DNA from 2 places in the Caldibacillus debilis DSM 16016 genome. Region 1 is predicted to be linked to the other one. Evidence: riboswitches for the same ligand, from Rfam matches in the RefSeq annotation. Region 1 holds a riboswitch; the other holds the start of a gene.
What was found. A riboswitch is a leader RNA that binds a small molecule or an ion and turns the genes downstream of it on or off. The one in region 1 is predicted to bind cobalamin.
Positions count from the first base shown of each region.

Region 2: linked by a shared signal. The riboswitch ahead of A3EQ_RS0111535 (ribonucleoside-diphosphate reductase subunit alpha) and the one ahead of A3EQ_RS21890 (DUF4430 domain-containing protein) in region 1 are both predicted to bind cobalamin.

Region 1 is NZ_KB912915.1:81,626-89,410, reverse strand. Features, by position in the region: gene A3EQ_RS21895 (DUF4430 domain-containing protein) at 1-536, opposite strand, end outside; gene A3EQ_RS21890 (DUF4430 domain-containing protein) at 608-2,470, opposite strand; cobalamin riboswitch at 2,603-2,806, opposite strand; gene A3EQ_RS0117415 (lmo0954 family membrane protein) at 3,036-3,407, shown strand; gene A3EQ_RS0117410 (PspA/IM30 family protein) at 3,437-4,075, shown strand; gene liaF (cell wall-active antibiotics response protein LiaF) at 4,183-4,908, shown strand; gene A3EQ_RS0117400 (sensor histidine kinase) at 4,905-5,951, shown strand; gene A3EQ_RS0117395 (response regulator transcription factor) at 5,944-6,579, shown strand; gene A3EQ_RS0117380 (formate--tetrahydrofolate ligase) at 7,185-7,785, shown strand, end outside.
Region 2 is NZ_KB912892.1:18,086-25,870, forward strand. Features, by position in the region: gene A3EQ_RS0111495 (TetR/AcrR family transcriptional regulator) at 1-162, opposite strand, end outside; gene A3EQ_RS0111505 (phospho-sugar mutase) at 552-2,297, opposite strand; gene A3EQ_RS0111520 (Gfo/Idh/MocA family protein) at 2,885-3,871, shown strand; gene A3EQ_RS20990 (AI-2E family transporter) at 4,026-5,075, opposite strand; cobalamin riboswitch at 5,366-5,591, shown strand; gene A3EQ_RS0111535 (ribonucleoside-diphosphate reductase subunit alpha) at 5,727-7,785, shown strand, end outside.

The sequences.
Region 1 (7,785 bases):
ATTTTCGAAGGCGGAAGAAAGACCTTCGTTTTGCCGTGTTCGTCAAGCCCGATCACGGATACGGTTACCGCCGGTTCGGGCCGGGATGCGGGTGATGCGGCGCCGGTTCCCGATTTTTTGCCCGGGGATGTGCCGGAAGCCGTCTGCCCGGAACGGCCGGCCTCCTGGACGGTTTTCTTTGCCGCCTTTTCCCCGTTTTTCCCCGGATTATCGGGGTTTTTCTCCGGATGATCGGAGGCGGCCGTTACCCCGGCCTTTTCCGCCGGATTGCCGCTTGCTCCGGTTCCCGTTTGGTCTCCGGCGGCCGAATCCGCTGCCGGGGCCTTTTCTTTTATGTCCCCGCCGGTATTCCTCCCGGTGGCTGCGGTTTCGGCTTTATCGCCGGCATCCCCGGCTTTTCCGGAACCGGCCGCCTGTTCGGCTTGCCAATCATCGGCCTTGTTTTGCGGCAGCGGACTGTCCTTTTCGCAGCCGGAAGAGAAGATAAATAGAATCAGGGCAACGGCCAGCAGCAAAACCTTTTTGCAAGATGCCAATCTGTCTCCCTCCCCGTGCCCGAACTCGCGGATCGGAAATGGATATCTCAACAACAGGCCCGCCCCGAAAATCAGCCCTTGAACACCTTTTTTCTTTGCAGGAGCAGGGCGGCGGCCAAAACCATCAGCAAAATGCCGGAAAGCAAAACTTCCACATGTCCGGCCGCCGTATCGGGCAAGCGTTTCCCTTCTCCGTCCGCATCGGTTTTTTGATCCGCCGGATTCGGTTCCGCGACGCCGGCGACCGGGACTTTTTCGCCTCCCGCAAACTGAAACACCGAGCCTTCGCCGCTCAAATATTTTTGATAGGCCGCCAGCGCCAGGTAGGCTTGCGCGGTCGACATCGGATTGGACGTTTCATCGGCAGGCAAATGGGCGAATCCCCCGTCCGCCTTTTGGAAATCGAGCAGGCGCCGGACCAGGCTGCCCCCCGGCTTTGTGAACGGTTCTCCCGCCGGGTCCACCCGGTTTGCCGTCAAGCCGATGATGACTTGGGCGATCGATTCGCTTGCTTCCCCGCCGTTTACGGCCTCGTTGAACCCGCCGGTGTCCGCCTGGGCCTTCGACAGCCAGTTGACCGCGGCATCGACGGCGTCTTTGACTTTCTTTTCACCGGTGTAGGGGGAAAGGGCCGCCAGGGCCATGCCCGTCATATCGCTGCTGGGACTGTCGCCGAAGAGGGACCATGCCCCGTTGTCCAGCTGGGCGTCCAAGATCGCGGCGACCAGTTTTTCCCGCGTCCATTTCGCCCTTTCAGGGACCTGATAATCCCCGCTGTCGAGGGCCAGCAGGGCAAAAATCGGTCCGTTGTTCCCTTGTTTCGTCATTCTTTCGTGGTTGGCCAATTTCTCGATCAAGTTGTAGCCGGCGACATCGGCCGCATCTCTCCCGGAAGCCGTCAAGACGAGGATCGCTTTGGCCAGGTCGGTAACGTTCCGGTAGTTCCCACCGTTGGCTGCGGCCTCTTCCGCCGTCTGTTCCGCATAAGTTTCGGGGACAGGCTGATGAAGGGCCTTCAAAGCCAGGATGCCGTACCAATCCAAATTCCGGTTTTTGGCGAAATAGCCGTTTATCCGCTCGATGGCCGTTTGGACTTCCTTCTTCAGGCTTTGGCCCGGCTTGTTTTGATTTCCGCCGCCCGGGTTCGGATCGGCGGGGTTGTCCGCGGGTTTATCGGAACCGCCGTCACCCGGGTTCGTTCCGCTGTCAAAGGGCACCGCCTTTATTTGGAGATGATCCCCTTCTTGCATTTGATAGCTGACAAGACCCTTATCCATGAACTTTCCGTTCATGTACATTTCCCAGTATCCGTTTCCGTCCAGCAAGCCGCCGATATCGTTAATGAAGGTGAGCCATCGGGAATCGACGGAAACATCAAGGGCCACCTTGCGTGCCTTTGCCGCCTGGACGAGGGCGTCATAGGCGGTTCCGCCTTTTACGATTTCCACTTCCGTTTCGGGAATGACTTCCTTCTGATCCGCCGCGACGGCGGACACTTTAACTGTGATCGTTTCCGGAGGATAAGAGGTGATTTTCAGCAAAAGATTGTCCCCGTTTTTCACTTTGTATGAGGAAACGCCAACGTTCGGATCTATGCCGTTGACAAAAAATCCCCAATAATCGCTGCCTTGCGGCTCGACATTTCCCACTTTGGTAATAAAGGCGCCCATTCCATCATAAAGCTGGTATTCCATAGGAATATTTTTCGCTTCGGTGACGGTTCGCAAAACACCGAAGGCCGTCTCTCCTTCAGTAGCTGGAACGGCAACCGTTTCCAATACCGGTGCCTTTTCGTCGTACCCGAGAATGGTGACCGTGACCGCGTTTTGCAAGGTTTCCGCCCGTGCCTGCAGGGCGGACAGGCCGCTTTGGGCGATGAGCAAGAACGTGACGGCGATCATGGCCAAAAACTTTTTCAACGAACGCGCATCCATCAATATCCTCCTCCCGAAGATTTTTCCAATAAAAAAACATCCCTCGGAGGAGATGTCATTTGCATGCCAAAGGGAGCCGTCTGAAATGACGGATCCGCGAAGACGCAAACGCACCCCCTATCCGCGTAGGGTTTACGTCATGAAAAATAGGCAGGTCTCCTGGCTCATGATCATCATTTCCCGGCACCTTCCCGTTTGCGAGGCAAACAGTGGCATCACGCCGGGAAACTCCCATTCACAGTGGCGGGACCGCGTCGGATTTTCACCGAACTTCCCTTTTAATGATTTCCCTCCGGTGCCCCGGCAAGGAAATCAACCTATTTTTCTGACTATTCAATTGACTTTATCTCCATCTTAATCCAGCGAAAAAAGAACGTCAAGACAAAAATGGAAAAGGAAAACCGCGGCCGGCTGATTTCGCCCTTTTTCCGGAAAAGCTTCAGCCGCACCCGGGTCCGCCGGCGCAGAAAAAAATCCGACTCAAGTCCAATCCAAAAGGGAACCCGGGTACATGATCAAAAATTCGAAAAGGGACTATGATGAAGACAAGAAAGGAGGAATGGAAATGGGAGAAGCGATTTTCCTGATCCTTGCCCTGATTTTGGGGATTACGGTTTTGTTTAACCTCGGGCCGATCATCGTTCTGGCGATCACCTTGTCGTTGGCCTATGTGGCTTTCCGGCAATACAAAAAAGCGGGGACGACGGGCAAAAAGATGTTGTGGCTGATCCTGTGCGGCGTCTTCCTCATCGCTTCCGTGACCAACGCGCCCGCCGTGGTCGGGCTGGCCGCCGCAGCCATCCTGTACCTTTTGTACAAAAACCGCAAAGAAAAGAAGGATTCCGCAGGAATCAACGGGAACGGGGACGATCCCTTCGTCCATTTTGAAAAGGAATGGCGGGAGTTAAGCCGTTCCTACAGGCCGAATGAATTTTGAGTATAAAAAAGGAAGGAGAGCAGATTCCTATGGCAAGCGTATTTGAACGGATGAAAAACGTGATTTTGGCCGACATTCACGAAATCCTTGACGAAAAGGAGAAAAAAAACCCGATTGCGATGCTAAACCAGTATTTGCGGGAATGCGAAAAGGAAACGGAAAAGGTCCGGAAACTGGTGGAAAGGCAATATTTGCTGAAGGATGAATTCACCCGCGAATACCACCACGCCCTGGAGATGGCGGAAAAAAGGAAAAAACAATCGGAAATCGCCGAAAGGGCCGGCGAAGCGGAGCTTTTTGAATTCGCCCAAAGCGAACATATGCAGTACGCGGAACGGGCGGCCCGGCTGAAGGAAGCGAAGGAGAAGGCGGAAGAGCAGCTGGTCCAGCTGGAAAGAAAGTACGAGGAATTGAAACATAAGCTGAAGGACATGCAATTGAAGCGCATGGAACTGATGGGCAGGGAAAACATCGCCCGGGCCCAATACCGGATGAACAAATGGCTGGAGGAACCCGCCTATTCCGAAACGGCCTTCCGGCGGTTCGCCGAAATCGAAAGATATTTGGAAAGGCTGGAATACCAGGTGAATTCCGATTACTTCCGGCATACGATCGACGCGAAGATCGCCCAATTGGAAAAAAGGCTGAAAAACGAAGAAAGCCATTAAAAAGGTAAGGAAAAAATGGTATTCTAGAAGGCGTAGTAACCCTTTACTGCGCCTTTCGCCCGTTGGGGAGGGCGCAAGGAATATCTTTCCGAGAAAGGAGGCCCCCCATGCGGAAATACTGGAATGTCGATCAAATCAGCGGGCTGATTCTGCTTGCGGTCGCAGCCCTGGTCATCGAGCTCCTGTTTTTCGACGGGGGGCTTCTCATCAGTCTGGCGGCCGGCTTGGCATGCCTTTATTTCAGCAAAAAACAGCGGGAAGCGGCGGCGAAGAAAGCCTTGTTCCTCATCGGCTGCTTCATTCTCGCCCTTACCGTCGTCAACATGATGACCTTCCGTCTGTTCGTCCTCGGGGTCGTGGGATGGGTCGTTTACCGATATTACCAGTCGAAAAAACATCCGCAAGTGATTGCCCCTCCTTTCCCCGAACATCCGGTGCCGGAACGGAAGGTTTTGAAACGAAAGCCCCTGTTTCAAAACCTTTTGTTCGGCAGCCAACGGACGCCGCGGGAAGTCTACGAGTGGAACGATATTCATCTTTTGCTCGGCATCGGGGACGTGGTGATTGATTTAAGCAATACTTTTTTGCCGAAAGACGCCGTCATTTCCATCCGGGGCTTCGTCGGCAATGTGCAAATCCTCATCCCCTACGAAGTCGAATTTTCCATCCATCATACGGCCGTTTTCAGCCAGGTGCAAATCCTGGATGAAATCGGGGAACGGGTCATCAATGAAGCGATCGAGTATGAAACGGAAGCTTACGGGAGTGCGACGGAAAAAGTGAAGATCTTCACCTCGATGATCGTCGGGAAAGTCGAGGTGAGAAGGGTATGAACCTGTTTTTCCGGCAATTGGCCGCCGGCTTCGCGGTGATCCTGCCGCTCGTTGCGGCCATCAGCACCATTCTGTTCGCCGCCTATCCGTTGGACGACTGGTCCCTATTGTGGAAGAGGGAAGTGTTCGACATCCCGTTCCTCATGTTCCTTCCCCTGTTCAGCATCGGGGCGGCCTTCCTGGCCGCCGTCGGATCGACCCTGTACTGGCGGAAACAGTTCAAGACGATCGAAGATTATTTGCTGGCGGTCGAACACGGGCATGTCCCTTCCAAAAAGGATAAGAAGTTCCTTCAGGAAGTGGCCGATATCTTGTCCGGGATCGAGCAGGTGCAAATGCAGCTCCAGGAACAGACGAAAATCTCCCAAAAATTGGCGAAGGAAAAGGCGGAAGAATTGGATAAACGGATGCAGGAGCTGGTTTTTGAAGAACGGCAGCGCCTGGCGAGGGAACTCCATGATTCCGTCAGCCAGCAATTGTTCGCCGCTTCCATGCTCCTTTCCGCGATCATCGAAGGCGGGAGGGATCCGGAGGAAAATCGGAGGCAGCTAAAACTTGTGGAGAAGACGATCCAGCAGGCCCAATTGGAAATGCGGGCGTTGCTGCTCCATTTGCGTCCGGCGGCATTAAAAGGGAAATCGTTGAAAAAAGGAATCGAGGAACTGCTCGTCGAACTCAGCCAGAAGGTGCCGATCCAGATCCGCTGGAAGGTCGAAGATCTGCAAATCAATCATAAAGGCGTGGAAGATCATCTGTTCCGGATTTTGCAGGAGGCGGTGTCGAACACGCTGAGGCATTCCAAAGCGAGTGCGATGGAAGTGCTCCTCGTGGAACGGGACGGTTTCATTATCCTGCGGGTCACCGATGACGGCGAAGGGTTTGATGTGGACAAAGTGAAGACCGCTTCCTACGGTTTGCAAAATATGAGGGAAAGGGCCCGGGAAATCGGAGGAACATGGAAGATGGTCAGCAGCCCGGGGATGGGGACGAAGCTGGAAGTCCGGGTTCCGATCGTCCATTTGGGGGGTGAAAAGGATGATTAGCGTGTTGCTTGTCGACGATCATGAGATGGTCCGGATCGGCGTATCCGCCTATTTATCGTCACAGCCCGATATTCGGGTCGTCGGCGAGGCGGAAAACGGCAAAAAAGGGGTGGAGATGGCGTTAAAGCTTCGCCCGGATATCATTCTGATGGACCTGGTCATGAAAGAAATGGACGGGATTGAAGCGACGAAGGAAATCATCCGGCACTGGCCGGAAGCGAAGATCATCATCGTGACCAGTTTTATCGACGATGAAAAAATGTTTCCCGCCCTGGAAGCGGGCGCCACCAGCTATCTTTTAAAGACATCGAAGGCGGGCGAAATCGCCGACGCCATCCGTTCCACCTATTACGGCCAAACGGTGCTCGTTCCGGAAGTGGCTGCGAAGATGACGGAAAAGCTCCGCAGCCGCAAAAAAGCCCTCCCCCACGAAGAACTGACGAACCGGGAAATGGAAGTGCTGCTTTTGATGGCCGAAGGAAAATCCAACCAGGAAATTGCGGAGGAATTGTTCATCTCCTTAAAAACGGTCAAGGCCCATGTAAGCAATATTTTGGGCAAATTGGGGGTCCAGGACCGGACCCAGGCGGTAATTTACGCTTTTAAGCATTCCCTGGTGAAAAAATAGAGCCTTCCGGGGAAACGGATAGCTGTATTCCGCGAAAAGGAGGCAAGCCGGGGGAAACATTCGGCTGTTCACCTGCTGTATTTCGTTAAAAAGGCCGCGGGGAAGTCTTCTGGGGGACGGATTCGGCCGTTTGCATGCTTCCGTTCAAAGGGGCAGGAAAGCCGGCCGGGGGAACGGATGTCTGTTCACCCGGGCAGCCGGCGCCACAGGCGGAATTGGGGGATCCGATCAGCTGAATGAATGGCGCATCGAACTTGAACGATCATCCGGCGAAGAAATCGGAGGAATCCCCTCCCCCGACCGGGGGCGGCTTTTCCGATGTTTTTTCCGGGGGTGTGAAGGGAAAAATGATAGCCGTCCCCGTTTCCTGCCGGATTGAAAGCGGGATTCCCATATGGCGGAAGAAAACCGCCGTTTTCCGGTTTTCACGGCTTTTTTGGGGAGCCCGGAAAAATTTATCCGGATCGGGCCTGCCCATCCGGCTTGGAGGTTCCTGCCTGAAATTTTCGGTAAAATTTGTTCAAATATGAACAATTTGGTTTTCGCGGCGGCCCCCTGCCGGAAAAGGGCATGCATAAAAGACAAAAAGGAGACAGGTGAGGCAGATGGGAAAATCCGATGAAGAAATCGCTCGGGAAGCCGGGATGCTTCCCATTGAAGAGGTGGCGGCGAAGATCGGCATCGGCCGCCAGGCCCTTGAATTGTACGGGGATTATAAGGCGAAGATTCGCGAGGATCGTATCGAAGGATTGGCCGGGCGGCCGGACGGAAAATTAATTCTCGTCACCGCCATTTCCCCCACCCCCGCCGGGGAGGGAAAGACGACCGTGGCCATCGGCCTGGGGGATGCCCTGCAAAGGCTCGGTTTGAAGTCCGCCATCGTCCTGAGGGAACCTTCGTTGGGACCCGTGTTTGGCAGAAAAGGGGGAGCCTGCGGCGGCGGGTATGCCCAGGTCGTCCCGATGGAAGAGATCAATTTGCATTTCACCGGCGACATTCATGCCGTCGGCGCGGCCAACAATCTTTTGGCCGCCATGATCGACAATCATATTTACTTCGGCAATCCCCTCGGCATCGATCCCCGCCGGATCACATGGAAACGGGCCGTGGATATCAACGACCGGCAGCTGCGCAGCATCGTGGCCGGGCTGGGCGGAAATGCGAACGGCGTGCCCAGGGACGACGGCTTTCAAATCACCGCCGCTT
Region 2 (7,785 bases), on a different contig from region 1:
GCTGTTGAAATAATAAAACAGCATCCCTTTCCCGATTCCCGCTTCCTTCACGATCCGGTTCGTCGACGCCTGTTCGTATCCTTTATCCGCAAATTCTTTCAAGGCTGCACGGATGATCCGTTGTTTCTTTTCCTCGGGGAGTTTCTGAAACGGATCCGTCAATGGCATCCTCCCTTTCGTAAATTGGATCGGGACCGGCCTTTCTGGCCTGGTCCCTCAAGTTTTTTGAAAAAATCTGAAAATCGACCAATCTGGTCGAATTCATTATACCACCAACCCCCCGCCGCCTCAAGAAGGGTTTCAGGAACCGCTCCCTTTCGCCGGAAGCCCCGTTTCGCGGGTCGGCGGGCGGCGGGAAAAGCGGCCCTTCAAAAATATTCGGCAAACAAAAAAGGCGTCCCTTGCTGATGGGACACCTTCTTCGAACGTGCCATGAAAGCATGCTTCTTGTCCTAAGCTTCCCGCCCACGGCCGGATGCCTCGGATCTTTCCGAAAAAAGCCTTACGGGCGAAAGGCCCGTTGCCGCGGGACGCCCTTTTTGCCCTTTCGGTCATTTTTGCAGAATCTTTTCCACCATCGCCATCACGTTCGTTTCCAGCTGCCGGAGCCGGGCTTCACTTTGCGCCTCGGAATCCCCCCGGACGGCAAAATAGAACTTGCACTTCGGCTCCGTTCCGGAAGGCCGGATGCAGAACCAGGATTCGTCCGCCAAATAATATTTCAATACGTTCGATTTCGGCAAATGGATCGGGGTGGTTTGGCCGGCGGCCTTGTCCACCCTTTTTTGGGTTAAATAATCTTCCGTTATGGCCACCGGGATGCCGCTCACTTCTTCCGGCGGATTTTGCCGGAAGGCATCCATGATCGCCCGGATTTTTTCCGCTCCGTCCTTTCCTTTCAACGTGATAGACCGCAGAGACTCTTTGTAAAAGCCGTACTTTTTGTATATCTCCATCAATACGTCGTAGAGGCTTTTCCCTTGGGCTTTATAATAGGCGGCCGCCTCCGCCGCAAACAGCGCCGCCTGGATGGCGTCCTTGTCGCGGACAAAATCGCCGATGAGATAGCCGTAACTTTCCTCGTAGCCGAATTGGAACACGTGGGACCCGGTTTCCTTGAATTCCTTGATCTTTTCCCCGATGAATTTGAATCCGGTAAGGGTATCGATCGTTTCCACGCCGAAATCGGAAGCGATGGCGCGCCCCAGTTCGGAGGTGACGATCGTCTTCAACACCGCGCTGTTTCGGACAAGCATTCCCTTTTCCTGTTTCTGGGACAAAAGATAATAAAGCAGGATGGCCCCCGTTTGGTTCCCCGTCAATACCACATAGTCTCCCCGGCCGTTTTTGACGACGATCCCCAGCCGGTCGCTGTCCGGGTCCGTCCCCATGATCAGGTCCGCATCGTATTTTTTCCCGTAGCGGATGGCGATTTCGAAGGCTTCATGCTCTTCCGGATTCGGCGATTTGACCGTGGAAAAATCCGGATCCGGCTGCTCCTGTTCTTTAACGACATAGACGTTTTGAAAGCCGAACTCCCTTAATCCCGTTTGCACCAATTGACCGGCGGTACCGTGCAGGGGGGTGAAAACGATCTTCAAATCCTTGCCCCCGTTTAAAATGACATCCCGGTTCAATTGGATCGTTTTCAATTTCTCGATATAGGCCAAGTCGATGTTTTCGCCGATAAATTGCAGCAGGCCTCGATCGATCAGTTCTTGTTCGCCCGGCACCGTCAGGGAAAGCTCATCTTCCACTTCATACACGTAACGGATGAGTTCGTCGGCCGCTTTCGGCGTCAGCTGGCCGCCGTCTTCCCCGTACACCTTGTAGCCGTTGTATTCCGGCGGATTATGGCTGGCGGTGATCACCACCCCGGCAGCGGCATGCAAATAGCGCACCGCAAAGGAAAGCTCCGGGGTCGGACGGAGGGACTCGAAAACATAGGCTTTAATCCCGTGTTTTCCGACCGTCTTTGCCGTTTCCAGGGCAAATTCCCTCGACTTGCGGCGGGAGTCATAGGCGATGACAACCCCTTGCTTGGCCTTTTCCTCGCCGCCCGATGCCAGCAAAAATCTCGCCAATCCTTCGGAAGCCTTCCTCACCGTATAAATGTTGATCCGGTTCGTGCCCGGGCCGATCTCCCCGCGCATGCCGCCGGTGCCGAATTCCAGGTATTTATAAAAAAGGTCTTCCAGTTTTTTTTCGTCTTTCGCCATCTCTTCCAGCTGTTTTTTCAATTCCGGATCCAAGTTTTCAAAGCGCAGCCATCTCTCCGCTCTTTGTTTCCATTCCATGCATTGATTCCCCCAAGAATTTGATTCCGAAAAAATTATACCAAATGATCCGGGAAAAACCTATCCGCGCCAAAAAAAGTTCCTTATTTTTCCTGTTTTAACGGGCCGTTCCGCCGCGGCGAAACTTCCGGCATGCGGCGCCGGGCGGCAAGGCGCAGGACCTAGAAGGGGAGGCTCCGGCCGGAAAAGCTCCGCGGCCCTTTAGGTCCTTTGAAAGATTTGCCCTGCGGAAGGAACACCGCCGGCATTTTGCCGGCCGGGAAATGCCCGCCGATCCGGCGGCTTCCTTTCACGGCCCGGACGAATGGCAGGATCCGGGAAAAATGTTTTGCACAAAAGGGGCCGCCTCGGAAGTTTTCAATGATCACCGGCGGGCACCCATGTGCACAAGTATTGAAGCCACCGTTTCAGCCGGAAGTTTTCATTGATCCCGCTTCCCTGCCATGACTTTTTGTCCCCGCTGTAGTAAAGTAAAAGAAGGGAATCCGCTTTATCCCTCGGCTTTCCTCCTTCCGGCCGGAAGTCCGGCCGGCTCATGTGGAAGAACGATTGATCTCGCAAACGAAACAAGGAAAGGGGAAGATTGGATGATCCGATTTGCCGTGATCGGAACGAATTGGATTACGGATAAATTCATTGAAGCCGGGTATCTCGCCGGAGACTTTCAGCTCGCCGCCGTCTATTCCCGCACGGCGGAGCGGGCGAAGGAATTCGCCGGGAAGTACGGGGTGGACACCATCTTTACCGACTTGGAGCAAATGGCAAAAAGCGACGCTTTCGACGCGGTTTATATCGCCAGCCCGAACGCCCTGCATTGCGAACAGGCCGTCCTCATGATGCGGCACGGGAAACATGTCCTTTGCGAAAAGCCGCTGGCCTCCAACTTCCGGGAAGCGCAACGGATGCTCGATACGGCAAGGGAAAACCGGGTGCTGTTCATGGAAGCCCTGAAAACGACCTTTATTCCGACTTTTTTGAGCATAAAAGAAAACTTGCCGAAAATCGGGAAGATCAGACGGGCGTTTTTTAATTTTTGCCAATACTCTTCCCGCTATGACGCCTATAAAGAAGGGATCCTGTTAAACGCCTTTAATCCCGCCTTCTCCAACGGAAGCCTGATGGATATCGGCGTTTATTGCCTGTATCCCGCCGTCTTTCTTTTCGGCGAACCGGAGAAGGTCCTGGCGAACGCCTTCATGCTCGAATCCGGCGTCGACGGGGAAGGGAGCGTCATTTTATCCTATCGGGACATGGAAGCCGTCCTGATCCACTCGAAGATCGCCAATTCCTTCATCCCGTCGGAAATCCAAGGGGAAAAAGGGACAATCATCATCGACAAGATCTCCTCCCCGGCCAAAGCGACGATCGTCTACAACGACGGCACAAGGGAAGAGATCGGCAGAAAACAGGAGGAGAATACCATGGTCTATGAGGTGAAGGAATTCGTCCGGCTGATCCGGGAAGGGAAGCGGGAATCGGCCGTGAACAGTTTTGAAACCTCCCTCCTGACCGCAAAGATCATGGAAAATATCCGCCGGCAGATCGGCCTCGTTTTCCCGGCGGACCAAAAATAAGTTCACGAAAACCAGTGACTCCTTTGCCCGGGCAAAAAAGCCCGCTTCCCCGGCGAACCCCTCCCGCAGGAAAGGTTCCGCCGTCCGGACGGGCCCCGAAAGGGCGGGGATCCGGCAACTGAAACGGAACGGGCCGGCGTTTCGCCGGCCCTTTTTAAGCAGATACTTCCTCTTTCTTTTCCGCCCCGTCTTTTTCCGGGGTCTCGATGGTTTTGATCCCCAGCACATCCAAAATGAAGACGAAAATCGGGATCCCGAGGATCATCCCCCATACCCCGAAAAAATGCTCGCCGAAAATCAAAACGATGAAGGTATAAAAAACGGGGAGATTCGTTTTCGCCGACATAAATTTCGGATTCAAAATATAGGCCTCAATGGCGTGGATGACGGCGATCATGATCAGCACATAAACCACTTTGATGACGCCGCCGATGCTGTAAGCGATAAAACATAAGGGGATCAGGGAAATGATGACGCCGGCCACGGGAATCAGCCCGAGGAAAAAGATCATGATCGCGAGCCCGAACAATTGCGGAAAATCCATCAGCCAGAGGAAAAAGACCGTCAAGAAGGTGTTGACCGTGGCGATCAAAAATTGGGCTTCGATCACCTTGCCGAAGGTCCGGATGAATTTCCTCCCGAAATACTCGATTTCATTGTAAAAGGAACTGATCTTGCTGTCCTTGAACTTGCCGGTAAAGGCGATGATCCTTTCCTTTTCCAGCAGAAAGAACAGGCTTAAAATCAAGGATAGCAGCACATGCAGGCTGATTGTGCCGATATTGCTGAAATATTTGACCAAAAATGAAACGCCGACGCTGATATAATTGGTAATTTCATACCGCTTGATCTGTTCGACGATGAAGTTGATGACGACATTGTCCTGGGGCTTGGAGTAAAAATCGGTCAGCTGTCTGATCAGCTGGGTGATTTCGTTCACGAATACCGGCGTATATTTTACGATCCCGTATGTTAAAGCGAAAATGGCTAAAGAGTACAATATAAAAATCGTAATTTTCCTGTTGAGCGGCACCCGTCTGGAAATAAACCTTTCCAGGCCGTTCATCAAAAAGGAAAAAATGAAGGTCAATAAAATGATGTTGATGATCCCCCGCAACAGGTAAAGAACAAAGATTAATATGGCAAAAATAATAACCCGCTTCCATCCGGTACCTTGAAAAATCTTTTTTACTTCAGATTCCACCTGGCCCTCTCCCATCATGAAAGATTCCTTATACCAATATTTTAAGCCATTTTCCCTTCCGTGTATTGATAAAAATGAACGGTCTTTCGCGAAAAAAACTCCCATTTACGAATACGGATGACCGGCAATCCGGTGTCATTTTAACCGCCCTTCTAAAGAAAAATTTCATTGCAAGTTGTCCAATAACCGGAAAAACATGATCCGGCAAAGATTGACAACCTGCGGTTCCCATGTTACGATGTACCCAAACACTATATTTTGTGTTTTTCTTGAATGATAAAACAATATATTGAGTATCGGCAAGTCAAGGTGCCTGAACAAGGCTTAAAAGGGAATCCGGTGAAAATCCGGAACTGTCCCCGCAACTGTAAATGCGTACGAACGGGTCATATCCACTGTATCGAAGGGCCGGCGCTCCAAGACGCGTCCTCCGCACCAATCCGGCCATTCGATGCGGGAAGGGACCCAAGTAGGATGATGCATGAGTCAGGAGACCTGCCTTGCTTGCCTAAAGTTTCACTTCTTCGGGGGTTGGGAAGGTGAAACGATGGCGAATGGGATCCGTCCTTTTCCTGTCGTTTATCCGCTTTCAACCCCGAGCGGATATTTTTTTATGTCTAACAGAAAGGGGAAGAGGGAGCAGTGACCGGAATGATCACGACCGCGAAAAATCAGGGAATTGACAAAAACAGGCTGGAAACCTTGATCGATTGGGCGGCTTCTTTTGACGGCGCCCCGTTGAACGGCCTTCCGGCTTACAAGGAAAAAATCTTTCGGACCATCGCACAGAGACAAGAACTGACGGAAGACCGGCTGACCCGATTGCTCATTGCAACCGCATTGGAAAATGTGGACGAAGCGAACCCGCAATGGAGCTTTGCCGCAGCCAGAATATACTTGGACGATCTTTACCGCCAAGCGAGTGAAAACCGGGGATATGCGAAAGAGTTAAAATACGGGGATTACTACCGGCTGCAAAAAACATTGGTGGAGAAAGGCATTTATTCTCCAAACATCCTGGAAAAATATACGGAAGAGGAGATCCGCCTGCTTTCCCGGATCATCGATCCGGACAAGGACCTGCTTTTTGACTATACCGGTTTACATACCTTGGCGACCAGATATTTGGCCGCCGACCATGACAAAAACATCTATGAACTCCCCCAAGAGCGATGGCTGACGATCGCCTTGTATTTGATGCAAGATGAACCGAAGGAACGGCGCCCCCACCTCGTTCGTGAGGCCTACTGGGCATTATCGAACCTTTACATGACGGTCGCCACTCCCACATTGGCCAATGCCGGGCTGGCCCACGGCCAACTGTCCAGCTGTTTTATCGATACGGTGGCGGATTCGCTCATCGACATCTACAACAGCAATACCGACGCGGCCAGGCTCTCCAAAGACGGCGGAGGAATCGGGGTATATATGGGGAAAGTGAGGAGCCGCGGCAGCTCCATCAAAGGTTTTAAAGGGGCATCATCCGGTGTCATCCCATGGATTAAACAACTGAACAACACGGCCGTGAGCGTCGATCAGCTCGGGCGGCGGAAGGGCGCCATATGCGTTTACCTCGATGTTTGGCACGCCGATATCCTTTCCTTTTTGGATTTAAAATTGAACAACGGGGATGAAAGGCAGCGGGCCCATGACATTTTCACCGGCGTCTGCATTCCCGACCTGTTTATGGAACAGGTGGAAAAGCGGGGAGACTGGTACTTGTTTGATCCCCACGAAGTGAAGCGGGTCATGGGGTTCGCCTTGGAAGACTTTTATGATGAGGAACCGGGAAACGGCTCCTTCCGGGAAAAATACTTTGCTTGCGTCCATGATGACCGGTTATCGAAACAAAAAATTCCCGCGATTCAAATCATGGCGCGAATCATGAAGTCCCAGCTGGAAACGGGCACCCCGTTCATGTTTTACCGCGATCAAGTGAACCGCATGAATCCGAACAAGCACGCCGGGATGATCTACGCGAGCAATCTTTGCACGGAGATTGCCCAAAACATGTCGCCTACGGTTCAATACGAGGAAACGATGGACGGGGATGTGATCATCACCCGCAAAAAAGCCGGGGATTTTGTGGTTTGCAACCTGTCCTCCGTCCATTTGGGAAAAGCGGTTCCCGATCAAGTCCTGGAACGGCTCATTCCCATCCAGGTGCGGATGCTGGACAACGTGATCGATTTAAACACCATCAGCGTCAAACAGGCTGCGGCCACGAACAAGAAATATCGGGCGATCGGCCTCGGCACCTTCGGCTGGCATCACCTGCTGGCTTTGAAAAGGATCCATTGGGAATCGGAGGAAGCGGTTGAACTGGCGGACAGACTGTATGAAAAAATCGCCCGTTTGGCCATTCGGGCGAGCATCGAACTGGCGAAAGAAAAAGGGCCGTACCCGCTGTTTGAGGGAAGTGAGTGGCAAACGGGGGAATACTTCGCCAAAAGAGGTTATTTGACGGGCGAAAATGCCGAAGAATGGGAGGAAATTCGAAAAATGACCCAAAAGCACGGCATCCGCAACGGCTATTTGATGGCCGTCGCCCCCACATCCAGCACGTCCGTCATCGCCGGTTCCACCAGCGGCATCGATCCCGTTTTTAAACCCTTTTATTACGAGGAAAAGAAGGATTACAAGCTGCCGGTTGTGGCTCCCGATCTGGATCACCGCACCTATGACATTTACCGCCGGTCGGCCTACATCG